Regions from separate parts of the Rhizobium sp. SG570 genome, predicted to be linked through region 2. Evidence: predicted binding sites of a transcription regulator. Region 2 holds the regulator's gene; each other region holds the start of a gene.
The links. Region 2 encodes LexA, which represses DNA repair genes until DNA is damaged. Its sites were predicted from a motif close to TGTTCNNNNTGTGTTCNG; they were not measured.

Region 1 (5,558 bases), 570 kb from region 2:
CATCGAAATCGCATCGCTCTCTCCCTTAGCGCCTATTCATCCGGAAACCGGATGTCGAAGGCCGCACGGACCTCGATCATGCCGTAGCGGGCGACGGGGAAGGTGGCGGCAATGCGCATGGCTTCCTCCATGTCCCTGGCCTCGATCAACACGAAGCCGCCGAGATGCTCTTTCAACTCCGCGAAGGGACCGTCGGTGATCGCGGTCTCGCCCTGGCGCACCCGAACCGTTCTGGCGGTCTCCGGCTCCCGCAATGCATTGGCGACGAGGATATGGCCGCTGGCGCGCAGCCGGTTGTCGTTGTCGATGGACTCCTGCGTCAGCTGTCGCCCTTCCTCCTCGGAAAGCTTGCTGATCTCGGCTGTCTCGAACCAGACCTGACAAAGAAATTTCATCGCCGCCTCCTCAAAGATCCGGGCCGAAGGAATGGATAGGCCGCACCTCGATGCTGCCGAGCTTTGCAAGCGGGATGCCGGCAGCAACCCGGATTGCGTCGTTCAGATCCTTCGCATCGATCAGGATGAAGCCGCCTAGATATTCCTTGGTCTCAATGAAGGGACCGTCCGTCACCGCGGTCTCGCCGTTGCGGACCCGCACTGTAACCGCCGAGCTTGGCGACTGCAGCGCCTCGGCATGGATCATGTGCCCGCTGGCCATCAGATCCCGGTCGTAGCCGAGCGAATCCGAATCGAGCCTGTGCTTTTCCTCCTTGGTCATGGTGTCGAGCATCGAACCGTCAAACCAGACCTGGCAGAGATATTTCATCGCAGCTGCTCCTCTCGCAATTTGATAACAGCCATAGACGAGCCGGCCGTACGCAAATCGACAGCCCGATCCGCAGCATGACAAAAATTTTCGGCCCTGTCGAAAAAGCTCGACCCCGGTCGACCAGTTCCGTCGTCACGAGGAGAGACGGAGATGTACGGTCTGGAAGCCGCAATCGTGCACTACTGGCAAAAGAAGACAATGTCGGAAGAAGAGCTGCTTGACGCGGCGGATGTCGGAAGGGTCGTGTTCTGCATCTGGATGGGGTTCGCGGGCTTTGCCCTGCTGATCCTGTGCCTGAGCTGGGGTGCGGCGCCAAACCACGAACGGCCGCAACTTGCGGCCGCTGCCAAGATAGTTTCGGTACCGGCAGAAGGGCGGTAGGGCGAGAGCCCCAGCCTATTGGCCAGCTTACTGAAACGCCGTTTCGAAGAAGCTGCGCAGCTTGCGCGAGTGCAGCTTTTCCGGCGGCATTTCGGCCAGTTTCTGAATGGCGCGGATGCCGATCTGCAGATGCTGGTTCACTTGGGTGCGATAGAAGGCGGTCGCCATGCCCGGCAGCTTCAGTTCGCCATGCAGCGGCTTGTCGGAGACGCAGAGGAGCGTGCCGTAGGGAACGCGGAATCGGAAGCCGTTGGCGGCGATCGTTGCCGATTCCATGTCCAGCGCCACGGCGCGGGCCTGCGACAGGCGCTTGACCGGGCCTGCCTGATCGCGCAGTTCCCAATTGCGGTTATCGATCGTGCCGACTGTGCCGGTGCGCATGATGCGCTTCAGCTCGAAGCCCTCGAAACCGGTGATTTCGGCGACGGCCGCCTCCAGCGCCACCTGCACTTCGGCGAGCGCCGGGATCGGCACCCAGACTGGCAGATCGTCGTCCAGAACATGGTCTTCGCGCATGTAGGCGTGTGCAAGCACATAGTCACCGAGCCGCTGGCTGTTGCGCAGGCCGGCGCAATGGCCGAGCATCAGCCATGCATGCGGGCGCAGCACGGCGACGTGGTCCGTGATCGTCTTGGCGTTGGACGGGCCGACACCGATATTGATCATGGTGATGCCGGCATGCCCCTTCTTCTTCAGATGGTAGGCCGGCATTTGCGGCAGGCGCGGCGACGTCACATCACCCTCGGGCCGGCTGGAGCCGGCCTTGGTGACGATATTGCCGGGTTCGACGAACTCGGTATAGCCGTCTCCGCCGCTGGCCATCAGATCCCGCGCCCATTTGCAGAATTCGTCGATATAAAACTGATAGTTCGTGAACAGCACAAAATTCTGGAAATGCGCGGCGCTCGTCGCGGTATAATGCGAGAGGCGGGCCAGCGAATAGTCGATACGTTGCGCGGTAAAGGGTGCGAGCGGCGAGGGCTCTCCCGGAGGCGGGATATATTCGCCGTTGGCGATCTCGTCGTCCGTCGTGTTCAGATCCGGCGTATCGAAGAGGTCGCGCAGCGGAATATCCTCGAAAGCCGCAGCGGAGGCCTCGACATGCGCGCCTTCGCCAAAAGCGAAATGCAGCGGAATGGGCGTCGACGATTCGGACACGACCACCGGTACATTGTGGCTGCGCATCAAGAGCGTCAGCTGCTCTTTCAGATAATGGCGAAACAGTTGCGGACGCGTGATGGTGGCCGTGTAGACGCCCGGCGCGGTGACATGACCATAGGAAAGACGCGAGTCGACATGGCCGAAGCTCGTCGTTTCGATACTGACCTGCGGGTAGAAGGCGCGGTAGCGCGCCGTGATCGGCGCACCCTTGGCCAACTCGGTGAAACTGGCGATCAGGAAGGCGGTATTGCGATCGTAAAGCTCCGTCAGCGCGTCGACGGCCTTGGCCGAATCATCGAACGTCCGGGGCTGGACCGGGCTGGGGGAGGAGATGTCGAGGGGTGAAAAAGGAGAGATTCTGTTGCTCATGAGCCATTATAGAGTGTCGTTGTTAACAAGCAAACGACGTTGAAAGAGACGGCTCTGGATTTTCGCAGCTATTTTCTTGCAATCGTGCCTCCAGCCCAGCCATCCGGGATGGAGAGATGTTTCCTTATTGCACGGTCGTGCAATAAGGCGCGCCGGTTTGCAGGCAGGTGAAGCTTGCCCCGAAATGCGATTGCGCGCCGCTACGGCCGGCGTGTTCGACCGCAACAGAGAAGCTGAATGCGAAGACGGCTGCAAACAGCATAACGATGACAAAACGCCGTGCCATGATAAACGAGTCCATGTTCCTGACCCTACCCGTGCCCTATACTGGACACTGTTTTGCCATGGTCAGGCTGAACAGGTGCTGAGATACCGGTTCATCCAGCGTTCATGAATCTTACCGGACTTGATTGTCGATTTGCATGCCGCGCCTAATGAGGCCTGCCCGAAGGGTCGCGGGCAGGCGCACATAATCACGCATTTTTCGCGCGGTGTGCTCCTTAGAGCGGTTACGCGTTTCACGGAATCGCCCCACCGCTCCATGCTATTGTTTTTGCGCAATTCCGGACGGAAAACCGCTTCGCACTTTTCCTGGAATTGCTCTAGAGCCTCGTCCAGGTCTGCGACTTGCAGAAGATTTTCAGGACGCAGCCCTTCATCCTGACGGTATTGCCACTGACGGAGCCGGAGCCGCTATAGGTCTTGTCTTCGGAAGGGTCGGTGAGTTCGCCCGTATAGCTGCCGTCCTTGCCCTGCATCTTGCCGATCTGCCGGCCGGCATATTTGCCTGTTTTCAGCGTCACGCAATAGCTGTCCGCGCAAGGTGTGATGGCGGCGGTATCGCCTTCCACGGTCTTCCAGTTGCCCACGATCGGCTCGTCAGCGAAGGCTGCGCTTGCGCTGACGAGCAGCGCCGCGGCGAGAATGGTTACACGGATCATTTTGTTGTTCCTCCCCAGGGTGCCGTCCGGCCCTGCGACCGGAAATACGCCAAGATTATCTAACGCGAACGTAAAGGTAAATATGGTTTCCAAGCGCAAATTCCCGTTATGCGGCCTCCAGCGTCCTGTCGAAAAATACTGTTTTCGATGACTACAGCTCATTTCGTGGTGAACGAAGGGTTTAAATCCAGATCCTAACAAAACGTAAAATTCGCGCAAAAGTCCTTAATTTGCAAGGCAAGCGATGTTTAACAAAATCCCAAGTTTACCAAGCATTTGCACTTTGTTTGCACCGAATTAAGCATGCATTTTAGCCGTTTTTTGAAGGCCGTCTGCGATAGTGAGGTCATCAAACGAGCGGGGCAAACCCGCCGGCCGGAAGGACCGGAAAGCCGCGAACGACGGCAAGGTCTTAACGGAAAAACAGGGCAAGTACGAACAGAAGTAAAACAGGGATAAAACCGATGGCACGCTTCGAAACACCGATGTCTGAAATGGCCATGATGGGTGGCAACAGCGCCGATGCCCTTTGCGAGCTGGGCGTGAACTACGCGACCGGCAGGGGCTGCACCGCAGATCTCGTGGCCGCCCATAAATGGTTGAATATCGCGGCCATCCGTGGCAGCGCGCGGGCCGCCGAGCTTCGTGCCGACGTCGCCGCGACTTTGACCAAGATGCAGCTCGCTGCAGCGCTCCGCGCCGCCCGCGAGTGGATGACCACGCACTGAAGCGCGCCACAAAGAATACGACGTACTGACCTCGAAAGAGGGGATGTTGGCGGACGACGGAGAGGCGAACCGCCGAAATATCGAAAACCGCGACCGGCCGGAACAAGGCCGGCGCGGTTTCGTCGTTTGAGATTCAACCGATCGCCTTCAGCACCTTAGGCAGCGCTTCGGCCAGCAGATCCAGATCTCGGGCGGGTCCGACACTGATGCGGATGCAGCGGTTGAGCGGCGCGACACCCGGCATGCGGATGAAAACACCGTGCTGGATCAGCCCATCGACGATGGCGCGGGCGTAGACACCGTCGCGGCCACAGTCGATGGCGACGAAATTGGTAGCGGAGGCAAGCGGCAGGAGTCCGTTGTCCCGCGCGATCGCACCGATCTGCTCACGAGCCGCCTGGATCTTGCGGACGACCTCGGAGAGATAGGCCTGATCCTTCAGCGCGGCGAGCGCTGCCACCGTCGCCAGCCGGTTCATGCCGAAATGATTGCGGATCTTGTCGAAGGTCAGCACTGTCTCGGGCATGCCGATGGCATAGCCGACGCGGGCGCCGGCAAGACCATAGGCCTTGGAGAATGTGCGGGTGCGCAGCACGTTCGGCAAATCGATCAACGTCGAGATCGCCGGCAATGAGCTCGCTGGTCCCGTCTCGCTGTAAGCTTCATCGAGGATGAGCAGGCAGTTTTCCGGCAGCGCGCGAGCGAAGGCGACGACCTTGTCGGCATCCCACCAGCTTCCCATCGGATTGTCCGGATTGGCGAAATAGACCAGAGGCGCATTCTCGCGTCTGACCGCTTCGAGCAGCCCATCCAGATCTTCGCGATCGTCGACATAAGGCACGGTCACCAGGCGGCCGCCGAAGCCCGAGACGTGGAAATTGAAGGTAGGGTAGCCACCGAGCGAGGTGACGACAGGCGTGCCCGGCTCGATGACCATGCGCGCGATGAGCCCAAGCAGGCTGTCGATGCCTTCGCCGACGGCGATATTGGCGAACTGGACGCCGAGATGCGCGGCGAGCGCCTGCTTCAGCGCAAAATTTTCCGGATCATTGTACATCCAGATGTCGCCGGCCTGCTCGCGCATGGCTGCGATGACCGAGGGCGCGGGGCCGAAGCCGTTTTCATTGGCGCCGATGCGGGCTTTGACCGTCAGCCCGCGCTGACGCTCCAGCGCTTCGGGGCCGACGAAAGGCACGGTGGAGGGAAGGGC
Region 2 (5,558 bases):
TGGTCGAGTCCTCGGTTTCACCGGAGCGGTGCGACATGACGGCCGTGTAGTTGGCCTTGTGCGCAGTTTCGACAGCGTCGAGCGTTTCCGTCAGCGTGCCGATCTGGTTGACCTTGACGAGGATCGAGTTGGCGACGCCCATGCGGATGCCATCGCGCAGACGAGCGGAGTTGGTGACGAACAGGTCGTCGCCGACGAGCTGCGTCTTCTTGCCGATCAGGTCGGTGAGCGTCTTCCAGCCTTCCCAGTCGTCCTCGGCCATGCCGTCTTCGATCGAAACGATCGGGTAGTTGGCGGCGAGTTCAGCGAGATATTCGGCCATGGCGCCGGATTCCAGCGTGCGGCCTTCGCCTTCGAGCACGTACTTGCCGTCCTTGAAGAACTCGGTCGAAGCGCAATCAAGGCCAAGAGCGATTTCTTCGCCCGGCTTGTAGCCGGCTTTTTCGATCGACTTCATGATGAAGTCGAGAGCGGCAGGGGCGCTGGAGAGGCCAGGCGCAAAGCCACCTTCGTCACCGACGTTCGTGTTGTGGCCCTGGGAAGCCAGTTCCTTCTTGAGGACGTGGAATACTTCCGAGCCCATGCGCACGGCATCGCGGAAAGTGTCTGCGCCGAGCGGCAGGATCATGAATTCCTGGAAATCGATCGGATTGTCGGCATGGGCGCCGCCGTTGATGATGTTCATCATCGGAACCGGGAGCAGGCGAGCGTGAGCGCCGCCGACATAGCGATAGAGCGGCAGGTTTGCACTCTGGGCAGCGGCCTTGGCGGCGGCGAGCGATACGCCGAGGATGGCATTGGCGCCGATGCGGGACTTGTTCGGCGTGCCGTCAAGCTCGATCATGATGTCGTCGATCTGGATCTGATTTTCAGCGTCCATGCCGCCGATCGCGTCGAATATCTCGGTATTGACGGCTTCGACAGCCTTCTCCACGCCCTTGCCATGATAGCGCTTGCCGCCGTCGCGAAGCTCGACGGCTTCATGCGCGCCAGTCGACGCACCCGACGGAACCGCCGCGCGGCCCATGCTGCCATCTTCGAGGTAGACATCGACTTCGACAGTCGGATTGCCACGGCTGTCGAGAATCTCGCGGGCGATAATGTCGGTGATTGCGGTCATGATAGCTTCCTGCTCGCTGGTTTATAAATCGATTGAAATGGTCTTAATCGAAGACGCGGAAATTACAATGCCGCTCCGCACCCCGATTTCGCACTCCTTCAGGCCCCGTAACGCAAATACATGTCAGCCTGTTGAATGCCTGATATTTCTCAAGCCTTGGCGATGGCGTCGAAGGCAAGCAGCTTCTCAAGAAGCCGCGGCATATCCTTCAGATAGACCATGTTCGGGCCGTCCGACGGCGCATTGTCCGGATCTTCATGCGTCTCGACGAAAACGCCGGCGACGCCAACGGCGACGGCGGCGCGCGCCAGCGTCTCGACGAATCGGCGATCGCCGCCCGTCGAACCGCCCTGCCCGCCGGGCTGCTGCACGGAATGGGTCGCATCGAAAATCACCGGCGCGCCCATCGCCGCCATGATCGGCAGCGAGCGCATGTCGGAGACCAGCGTATTGTAGCCGAAGGAGGCGCCGCGCTCGCACAGAAGAATGTTCGGGTTACCGCTGTCGTTCAGCTTGGCAAGCACGTTCTTCATGTCCCAGGGAGCCAGAAACTGTCCCTTCTTGACGTTGACGACGCGGCCGGTCTTGGCGGCGGCAACCAGCAGGTCTGTCTGGCGCGACAGGAAGGCCGGGATCTGCAGGATATCGACCGTCTTGGCGACGACAGCACACTGCTCTTCCGTGTGAATGTCGGTCAAGACCGGAAAACCGTATTCCTTTTTCAGATCGGCAAAGACTTCCATGGATTTTTCAAGGCCGATGCCGCGCTTGCCGGAGAGCGAAGTCCGGTTCGCCTTGTCATAGGAGGATTTGTAGACAAGGCCGATGCCAAGCTTGCCGCAGAGTTCCTTCAGGACGCCAGCAACCATAAAAGCATGCTCGCGGCTTTCCATCTGACACGGACCAGCAATAAGCGACAGCTTGGCGGTGTTGGAAAACAGAACCTTGGAGGCTCCCTCGCCGACGATCACTTCAGAATTCGTGCTCATGCTATCTCCTCGAAGGCGAACAGGGCGCCCGGTCCGGGGGCCAGCCTTGTCAATATACGATTGTTCTTACGCGTGTAGGTGACGCCGTTAGCAGCGAAATGCGACGATGTCACGGAAAGATCGCGTGTTTTGAAAAGGATTGCGCGCGCCTGCAAGCCGGGATCGTCCGAGTGAACAGGCAAATCGTAAAACGCTTCCATGCCTGCCGGCGTCAGGAGCTCGATATCGGCATTGGCCGCCCTGATCGTCAGACCGAAAGAATGTTCCGATATCCAGGGTTCACCGACGATCGCTTCGAAGAAAGTGCGGAACGCGGCCGGGGTGGGTGTCGATATCGCCACCCGCGCAATGCCGGTGACGCCGTTTTCATGGCGCTCCAGCACGCTGCGATCGGCGGGCAGCGGATTGATGCGCTGGCAGCAGAAGGCCAGAAAATCCGGCGCACGCAGATCGGCGGCGAAAGCGAGACGAAAACCGGCGACGGTCTCGGTTCCATCCGGCATTTTCATGGGACGCGAGAAATCCAGCATGCGTCCCGCCGAGATGGCGCTTACCCGAAAGCGCTCGTCATCGGCGACAGCATCCTCCGAGCCGAACACCACGGCTGAAAAGCCGTCTTCACCGAGCCGGAAGCGATAGGCCTGATCGCGCGCAACGAAGACATTCCCCGCGCCGACGCTCTCCTCACATTGCTCAGGGGATGCCACTGCCAGCGGTTCAAGATAGGTCTTGTCCGCAAAGAAGACACAGGCATTCTCGGTGCCGAACGGATGCCGGGCGTCGGGCGCGACGGTGAAACCGAGCTTGCCGAGCCGCTCGCGCGCCAAAGCGAGATTGACGGTCGGCAATACGAGATGATCCAGCGGATGCGGCGACAAAGTCATGATGTCTCCTATTTTCCTGCGCCCGCAGGTTTGCGCCCATCCATCCTCCAATTCAAGATGAAAGCAAGACGATAGAGGCGCAAGACGACCGCATGTCCTGTCGAAGACGCTAGATCATGCGGCTGATTCTTTGATCGGTACCGGAATCGCATGTCGTGAAAATGGCTTTCATCCATGCGTCAGCTACTCAAGGTAGGCTGCATGCGCCCAATGAAGGGCTAAACAGCATTTCCTTATGTTTTCCGATATGTTAGCGCGGATATAACCATATGAGACTTTTATCGGGTCCACCCAGTGATGTCGAATATTTAACTGTCCGTGCAAAGCTTTACCGAAATTTAAGTACTTGCGGAACACATATGGAACATATAGTGTCCGTTCTGGATTTGTTTCACGCTTTTCTCGATTCTGGGGTTCCAAGACGATGTTGACGCGCAAGCAGCAGGAACTGCTTCTCTTCATTCACGAACGGATGAAGGAGTCCGGCGTGCCACCATCTTTCGACGAGATGAAGGACGCGCTGGATCTTGCATCCAAATCCGGTATTCACCGTCTGATCACGGCTTTGGAGGAACGAGGGTTCATCCGCCGGCTACCGAACAGGGCCAGAGCGCTTGAGGTCATCAAGCTGCCGGATGCCTATAATCCAAGCCTGCAGCCGCGCCGCGGCTTTTCGCCGAGCGTCATCGAAGGCAGCCTCGGCAAACCTCAGCCAGTTGCGCCGCCTGCTCCGCCAAAAGTTGCGAACGACGACCAGAACAGTTCTGTTTCGGTACCGGTCATGGGCCGCATCGCCGCTGGCGTTCCGATCTCGGCCATCCAGAATAATACCCACGACATAACCGTCCCTGCCGACATGCTCGGCTCGGGCGAGCACTATGCGCTGGAAGTAAGAGGCGATTCGATGATCGATGCCGGCATTTTTGACGGCGATACGGTCATCATTCGCAATGCAACGACTGCCAATCCGGGCGATATCGTCGTCGCGCTCGTCGACGACGAGGAAGCGACGTTGAAGCGCTTCCGCCGCAAGGGGGCCTCCATCGCGCTCGAGGCAGCCAATCCCGCTTATGAAACCCGCATCTTCGGGCCGGATCGCGTCAAGGTGCAAGGCAAGCTCGTTGGCCTCATTCGCCGTTATCACTGACCGGTGATGCTCGGACGATCGGCGCGCCGAATGTGCCTGTGCGCCAATTGTATGTTCTGTGCCGAGCCCATGGGCGCTGTGGATTTTCGAACGCAGTTACCACATTTGGCTTGTCGGTGCTGAGGTCCATCTCAATGGACCCTGTCTGCCGCAATGTGGCGCCTGTGAAAAGCATGGCGCCGGAGCGGCAGCGATCCAGGCGCAGTCGTACGGGAGTGACGACGATATTGGCCGTATCGCAGGCCGGCGACAGGTAAGCTGCGTCCTCGATGGTGACCAGCATCGCGCCATTTTCAAGCATCGCGACGCACCATGCGCCCTTTTGGCAAGCAAAACTGCCCTGCATGGCCTGGTCGAGTGCTTCATCCATTGCCTTGCGAACTGCGCCCTGCTCTTCGACGCTCAATCGCCGGCGATGATCCGTCTTGCTTATCTGGGGAAGGCGGCTGTCAACAGGAAGGATAGTCGGAGGTTGATGCTCGCTCGCAACCAGCGCTCTCTGCCACTGTTCGAAAATGAAAGCCTGCGGTCTTTCGCGATTTGTTGCCAGTATGTCGTCCTGTCGCAAGGCAACCAGAACACCATCCTCGGAAATCATGAGATCCGGTTTGGGCACGCCAGAGCCGAATGCTGCCACGCCGAGGGAAGAAAGCAGCAACAGCAGGCCAACATGGCGCACGCTCGTTCGCAACATCGTCATGAGCAGAAAGCCTGCGATGAATGTCGGCATAAGCCAGGCGGGCTGGCGGCCGAAGGTAATATCGCCGCCCCATCCCGCCACCGTTTTGGCGATAGCGATGACCAACTCCAGTCCCTCGCCGGTGATTTGCCAAAAGGGCCCGTCGAGACCAAATGGCATAAGCAACATGGCCGCCATGCCAAACGGCATGACGACGACGGAGACGATCGGCATCGCAGCGAGATTGGCTGCAAGGCCGTATGTCGCCAACCGGTGAAAATGCTCGATCGAGAAGATCGCCGTCGACGCGCCGCCAATGAAGGAGGTCGACAATATGCCGCCGAAGAAGCGCGTAACGAACAGCAGCGGGCTCAGGAGCCTGGAGCGCGAAAGAATATTTTCCCGATGCTGGCGCCGTTTCCAAAGCGTGTAGCCGGATACCAGCGCCAGCGTCGCGGCGTAGGACATCTGAAAGCTCGGTCCGAGCACCTGCGACGGCGACAGGCTGAGAATGACGATTGCCGAGAGCGCGACGTTGCGCAGACTGATCGACGGCCGGTCGAAGAGCACGGCAACCAGCATGATCGCCATCATGATGAAGGCGCGTTCGGCCGACACGCCAAAGCCGGAAATGAGATAGTAAGCCGTCAGGGTTACCAGCGCGCCGAAGGCGGCTATCTTCTTGGTCGGCCACGCCTGCGCCATGCCGGGAAACAGGCTGAACAGATAGCGCAGGCCG
Region 3 (5,558 bases), on a different contig from region 2:
TTCGCCGAGGCTCCAGTGGCGATCGGCATAGCCATCGGCATCCTGCAGGTGGACGTGCTGCAGGCGGTTGCCGGCGGCGTGGACATAGTAGTCGACCGGCGGCGCGCCGGTGTAGCCATGGGCATAATGGGCATGGCCGGTATCGATCGAAACGGCGACGGCGGGCGAATTGAAGCTGTCGGCGAGGCCGACGCGGATATGGGGATCCTTGTCCTCGATGTTTTCGATGACCATGGTCAGTCCGATGTCTTCGGCGCGCTTCACCGCATCCTTGAGCGTCAGATGCGTATATTCGATGATTTTCTCGCGCTCGCCCTTGTTGTTGTCGAGGTTGTTGTAGGACCAGGACGTATAGGGGCTATGGATGACCATCTGCGTGGCGCCGATATTGGCGCAGACGTCGAGTGCCTGCAGCAGCCGCTTGGAAACGACGGCGCGGATCTCCGGATCCTGCGAGGCGATGACGAAACCCCAGAACGGGCCGTGGATGCCGAGGCGGCCTTCATGGCCGTCAAGCAGCTTGCGGGCGCGCTCGGCCAGCGGCTGCCAATCGCCGTTCAGGACTTCGGCTTCGACGAAGCTCTGCAGTTCCAGATCGCGCGGCTTTTCGAGCAGCCAGTTGCGATGAGTTTCGACGTCGGAGAGCGTCATGGCGGCGCCGACAATGGGAAGGGAGGTCATGGGGAATGCTCCAGTGGGGAGGAGGAAAATAGGGGGGCGGAGGGAGCCCGAAGGGGTTCCGCAGAGGCTGTATGATCCCCGTTTTTGTCGGGCATATTACAGCCGGCCGGATCCCATGACCTTTATGCGCCACGGCATAAGAAAAAAGCCGGGCTTTTCAGCCCGGCTTCGACACGTAAATGTGATGATGAAATCGATCAGGCGGCCCAGGGATGAGCGGCGGCGTTCGACTTTTCGAACTTGTCGATCGCAGATGCCTTTTCCAGCGTCAGGCCGATATCGTCGAGGCCGTTCAGCAGGCAGTGGCGCTTGAATTCATCGAGTTCGAACTTCAGCGAGCCGCCGTCCGGGCCGGTGATTTCGAGGTTTTCCAGATCGACCGTCAGAATGGCGTTGGAGCCGCGCGAAGCGTCGTCCATCAGCTTGTCGAGATCTTCCTGGCTGACCTTGATCGGCAGGATGCCGTTCTTGAAGCAGTTGTTGTAGAAGATGTCGGCGAAGCTGGTCGAGATGACGCAGCGGATACCGAAATCGAGCAGCGCCCAAGGAGCGTGCTCGCGCGAGGAGCCGCAGCCGAAATTGTCGCCGGCGATGAGGATCTTCGCATTCTGATAGGCCGGCTTGTTCAGCACGAAATCCGGATTCGGTGAACCATCTTCGTTGTAGCGGGCTTCAGCGAACAACCCCGTACCGAGACCGGTGCGCTTGATGGTCTTCAAATAATCCTTCGGGATGATCATGTCGGTGTCGACATTGACGACCGGGAGCGGTGCTGCGACACCGGTCAACTTCACGAACTTGTCCATGGGGTCCTGCCTTCATTTTCGTCTAAGCACGAATTATCCTGCCAATAGAGCAAATCCGGCCCGAAATGAAGGAGAATCTTGGAGATGCTCTAAAACCGGCGCTTTGGTCGCAATCCGCCTTCAGGAACATGCCTGGGATTGGTGCGAGCGCATTCGACAGTGGGCAATAGGCTGCCCCTGCCCTGTGTCCGACCTCAGAGATCGATAATCGTGCCGCGACCGTCGTTCCAGATGCGCATTTCGCGCTGGCTGTTCGTCTTGGCGCGCACCGGCGCAGGCTTCATGCGGAGCGAAATCGCACGGGCTGCCATGAGCACGGTCAGGATACCGCCGACGGCAAGCGTGAGCGAAACGGTAAACAGCGCCATGGCTGCAAACACGGTGATACCGGCAAGAGCAATGAACAGGGAACGGATATTCTGCATGGTCGAGACCTCTCTACTTACGGCAATGTGGTCCTCTTCCTTTCCATCTGCAAGAGGAGCATGGCTTTTTGTTGGCTTGCCTGCCGATTAAAAGCGCGGCAAAACGACACTATGAGCCAATCATCCTTCTCTCGTCCCGCCCGCCTGCGCCGCTCGGTGTTGAGCGTTCCCGCCATCAACCGGCGCGCCCTGGAAAAGCTTGATAGCCTCGATTGCGATGCCGTCATCTTCGATCTCGAAGATTCCGTCTCGCCGGAGAAGAAGGCCGAGGCGCGGGATAATTTACGGAGATTCTTCGCCGCCACGCCGCTATCAGGCAAGGAGCGGATCATTCGCATCAATGCGCTTTCCTCCAATTTCGGTGCCGACGATCTGGACCTGGTTCAGGCGCTCGAGCCGGATGCGGTGCTGTTGCCCAAGGTGGACGAGCCGCAGGACGTGATTGATGTCAGCGACAGGCTGGCCGAGGCGGATGCGTCGGAGAGCCTGCGCATCTGGGCGATGATCGAGACGCCACGCGGCATCCTGAATGCGGCTTCGATCGCCGAGGCCGGGCGCACGTCGGGCAGCAGGCTCGATTGCTTCGTCGTCGGTCTCAACGACCTCAGGAAGGAAACCGGCGTGTTGCCGCAGCCGGGCCGCGCCTATCTCGTTCCCTGGCTGATGCAGGTGGTGCTGGCCGTGAGCGCCTACGGGCTTGAGGCCCTCGACAGCGTTTTCAACGATTTCAAGGATATGGAGGCGTTCGACGCCGAATGCGGCCAGGGCGCCGCCATGGGCTTTTTCGGCAAGATGCTGATCCATCCGAGCCAGATCGAAGCCGCCAACCGGCATTTCGGTCCGGATGCAACAGCCATTGCCGAGGCTGAGGCCATCATCGGCGCCTTTGCCGCGCCGAACGCTGCTGATCTCAATGTCGTGGACCTCGGCGGGCGGATGGTGGAGCGGCTGCATCTTGTCCAGGCAGAGAGACTGGTTCATAAAGCTCGCCTGATCGCAGCACGCCATCACCCTTCGACACGCTCAGGGTGAGGGCTGATATCCTACGAAAGACGCTTTGATGAAACTCTACCGCTTCCTCACCGGGCCTGACGACGCTTCCTTCTGCCACAAGGTATCAGCGGCGCTGAACAAAGGCTGGGAACTGTCGGGCTCGCCGACCTACGCCTTCAATGCGGCCACCGGCCAGATGCAGTGCGGCCAGGGTGTCGTCAAGGAAGTCGCGGGAAAGGATTACGATCCTGAGATGAAGCTTTCCGAGCAGTAAGTACCGGGTACCTCGTGCCCTTCCCCTGACCGTCCTGCGGTCGGGGTCTGAGGTCATCGATCCGTCGCTTCTTCCGCGCTTTCCTCAATGCGCTCCATGTCCTCGTCGCTCAGGCCGAAATGATGGCCGATCTCGTGGATCAGGACATGGGTGATGATGTCGCCGAGGGTTTCCTCGTTTTCCGCCCAGTAATCGATGATCGGCCGACGATAGAGGCGGATCTTGTTGGGCATCTCGCCGGTCTGGGCGGTGAAGCGCTCGGATATGCCGCGACCCTCGAAAAGGCCGAGCAGGTCGAAGGGCGTTTCCAGCGCCATGTCCTCGAACACATCGTCATCGGGAAAATCCTCGATGAGGATGATGAGGTTGCCGGTGAGCGAGCGAAATTCGTCCGGCAAGTGGCTGTAAGCCTCCATGGCCAGAGATTCGAATGTGCTGATTGAGGGCGCGTGGCGGTCCCGCCAATCCTCGCTCTGGTCAATGCGAGCCATGAATGCTTCCTTCCTTCGCTGGTCATATAGAGCCTTTGCGCCGCTTTTACGAGTGCGGATTAAGGCAAAGGAATATTTTCTTATAAATTGGTGTTGACTCTTTTTCCGACCTCTGGAATCCATAAGAACATAACAGGAACATAAATGATCTGGAGATAACGTCATGGCCGAAGCCGCCGTGGCGCGGGAAACGTTTTTTGCCCTGCGTGAAACTATTGCCCGACTTGAAGGCAGGCCTATACCGGCGCTGGCCGCGGCGGCGCGCGAAACGCTGGCGGAGAAGGCGAGACCCGGTTCTGCAGGTGTTGCCCAGCCATTGCTTGCGACCGGCGTCGACGACCTCGATGCGGCGATGCAGGGCGGTGTTCCCCTTGATGGTCTGACCGAGGTCCGCTCGCTGGGCCTGCGCGATGCGGGGGCGGCCAGCGGCTTTACCCTTGCTCTTGCCGCGCGGCTTCATGCGCAAGCTGCCGGCACAGGCGCTGCCATATCCCCGGTTCTATGGATCGGCGATACGGTCGCCACGATGGAGGCGGGCCTGCCCTATGCCATCGGTATCGGGGATTTCGGACTGGAGCCGGCGGCATTCCTGCAGGCTTCGCCACGCAAGCTGGAAGATGCGCTCTGGCTGGCGGAGGCAGCACTTGCCAGCGCCGCCTTTGCGGTCGTCATCCTGGAGGTGCGCGGCAATCCCGCCCGCTTCGGGCTGACCGAAAGCCGGCGGTTGGCGCTGAGGGCCAAGGCGGCGGAGCGGCCCTTGTTTCTGTTGCGGCAAGGAGGCGAGGAGGAGGCAAGCAGCGCCCTCTTCCGCTTCTCTGTCGAACCCGCGCCGGCGCAGGCGCGGCCCCTGCCGGACGGATCGGTGCTTGGCGGCAGCATCGGTCATCCGGCCTTTCGTCTGACCTTGGAAAAGAGCCGTAACCCGGCGCCTCTTTCCATAACCCTGGAGTGGAATGCCCATGACCGCCGCTTTGCCCTTGTCCCCGATGCTCAGCACCCTGCCCTTCCCGGCGAACACGCAGCGCATTCTGGCGCTGACCTTTCCGCATCTGCCCACCGACCGGATCGCCCGCAAGCGCTGGGGCCTGTCCTGGCGTTCGACAGGCCGGCTTGAAACACCGCCGCTGGTCTGCGCCGGCAAGCTGAACAATGCCATGCGGCTGACCGCGCTCAACGAGCGGGCGGAGATGATCGGGCTGAAGCCGGGCCAGGGCGTGGCCGAGGCGAGGGCGATCTGCCCGACCCTCGATGTCGTCGAGGAGGAACCCTCGGCGGATCGCAAGCTGCTGGAAGCGATCGCCGATTGGTGCGATCGCTATACGCCGCTGGTGGCGATCGACGGCAAGGATGGGCTGTTTCTCGATATTACAGGCTGCGCTCATCTCTTCGGCGGCGAGGAGGCGCTGCTCGAGGATATATTGATCCGGATTTCCCGGCTGGGGCTCGACGTGCGCGGCGCCATTTCCTCGGCGCCGGGCCTGTCCTGGGCGGTCGCCCGTTTCGAGGAAAGCCGCATCGTTCCCCCAGAAGCCATGGAGGAGGCGTTGGCGCCGTTGCCGGTGGCTTCGCTGCGGCTTGGCGAGGAGACGATCGCCGCGCTGCAGAAGCTGGGGTTGAAGCAGGTGGGCGATCTTCTGGCCGCACCGCGCGCACCGCTTGCCCGCCGGTTCGGCGCATCGCTGCTGTTGCGGCTCGATCAGGCCGTTGGGCTGGTCGAAGAGCCGATTTCGCCGCGCCGGCCGGTCGCGCAATTGTCTGTCGAGCGCCGGCTTGCCGAACCGGTACAGGCGGAAGCCGATATTCTGCAGCTCGCCCGCCAGCTTGCCGAAACGCTGAAACCGGGGTTGGAAGCGCGTGGTGTCGGAGGCCGCTCCTTCGAGCTTTTGCT

Region 1: the regulator LexA is predicted to act here: its motif matches at 4,055-4,072, upstream of FHT28_RS03820 (sel1 repeat family protein).
Region 3: the regulator LexA is predicted to act here: its motif matches at 3,794-3,811, upstream of FHT28_RS12455 (metallopeptidase family protein).

The regions. Positions count from the first base shown of each region.
Region 1 is NZ_JAAZQI010000002.1:19,712-25,269, forward strand. It holds gene FHT28_RS03785 (YciI family protein) at 1-14, opposite strand, end outside; gene FHT28_RS03790 (YciI family protein) at 33-395, opposite strand; gene FHT28_RS03795 (YciI family protein) at 406-765, opposite strand; gene FHT28_RS03800 (hypothetical protein) at 919-1,149, shown strand; gene FHT28_RS03805 (AMP nucleosidase) at 1,177-2,679, opposite strand; gene FHT28_RS03810 (hypothetical protein) at 2,804-2,965, opposite strand; gene FHT28_RS03815 (DUF2147 domain-containing protein) at 3,282-3,620, opposite strand; gene FHT28_RS03820 (sel1 repeat family protein) at 4,085-4,348, shown strand; gene FHT28_RS03825 (pyridoxal phosphate-dependent aminotransferase) at 4,482-5,558, opposite strand, start outside.
Region 2 is NZ_JAAZQI010000002.1:587,276-592,833, reverse strand. It holds gene eno (phosphopyruvate hydratase) at 1-1,120, opposite strand, end outside; gene kdsA (3-deoxy-8-phosphooctulonate synthase) at 1,270-2,109, opposite strand; gene FHT28_RS06700 (VOC family protein) at 2,106-2,993, opposite strand; gene lexA (transcriptional repressor LexA) at 3,418-4,140, shown strand; gene FHT28_RS06690 (ComEC/Rec2 family competence protein) at 4,121-5,558, opposite strand, start outside.
Region 3 is NZ_JAAZQI010000005.1:110,747-116,304, forward strand. It holds gene FHT28_RS12430 (sugar phosphate isomerase/epimerase family protein) at 1-681, opposite strand, end outside; gene leuD (3-isopropylmalate dehydratase small subunit) at 879-1,487, opposite strand; gene FHT28_RS12440 (hypothetical protein) at 1,682-1,912, opposite strand; gene FHT28_RS12445 (CoA ester lyase) at 2,024-2,944, shown strand; gene FHT28_RS12450 (DUF1737 domain-containing protein) at 2,973-3,179, shown strand; gene FHT28_RS12455 (metallopeptidase family protein) at 3,233-3,670, opposite strand; gene FHT28_RS36160 (hypothetical protein) at 3,834-4,784, shown strand; gene FHT28_RS12465 (DNA polymerase Y family protein) at 4,825-5,558, shown strand, end outside.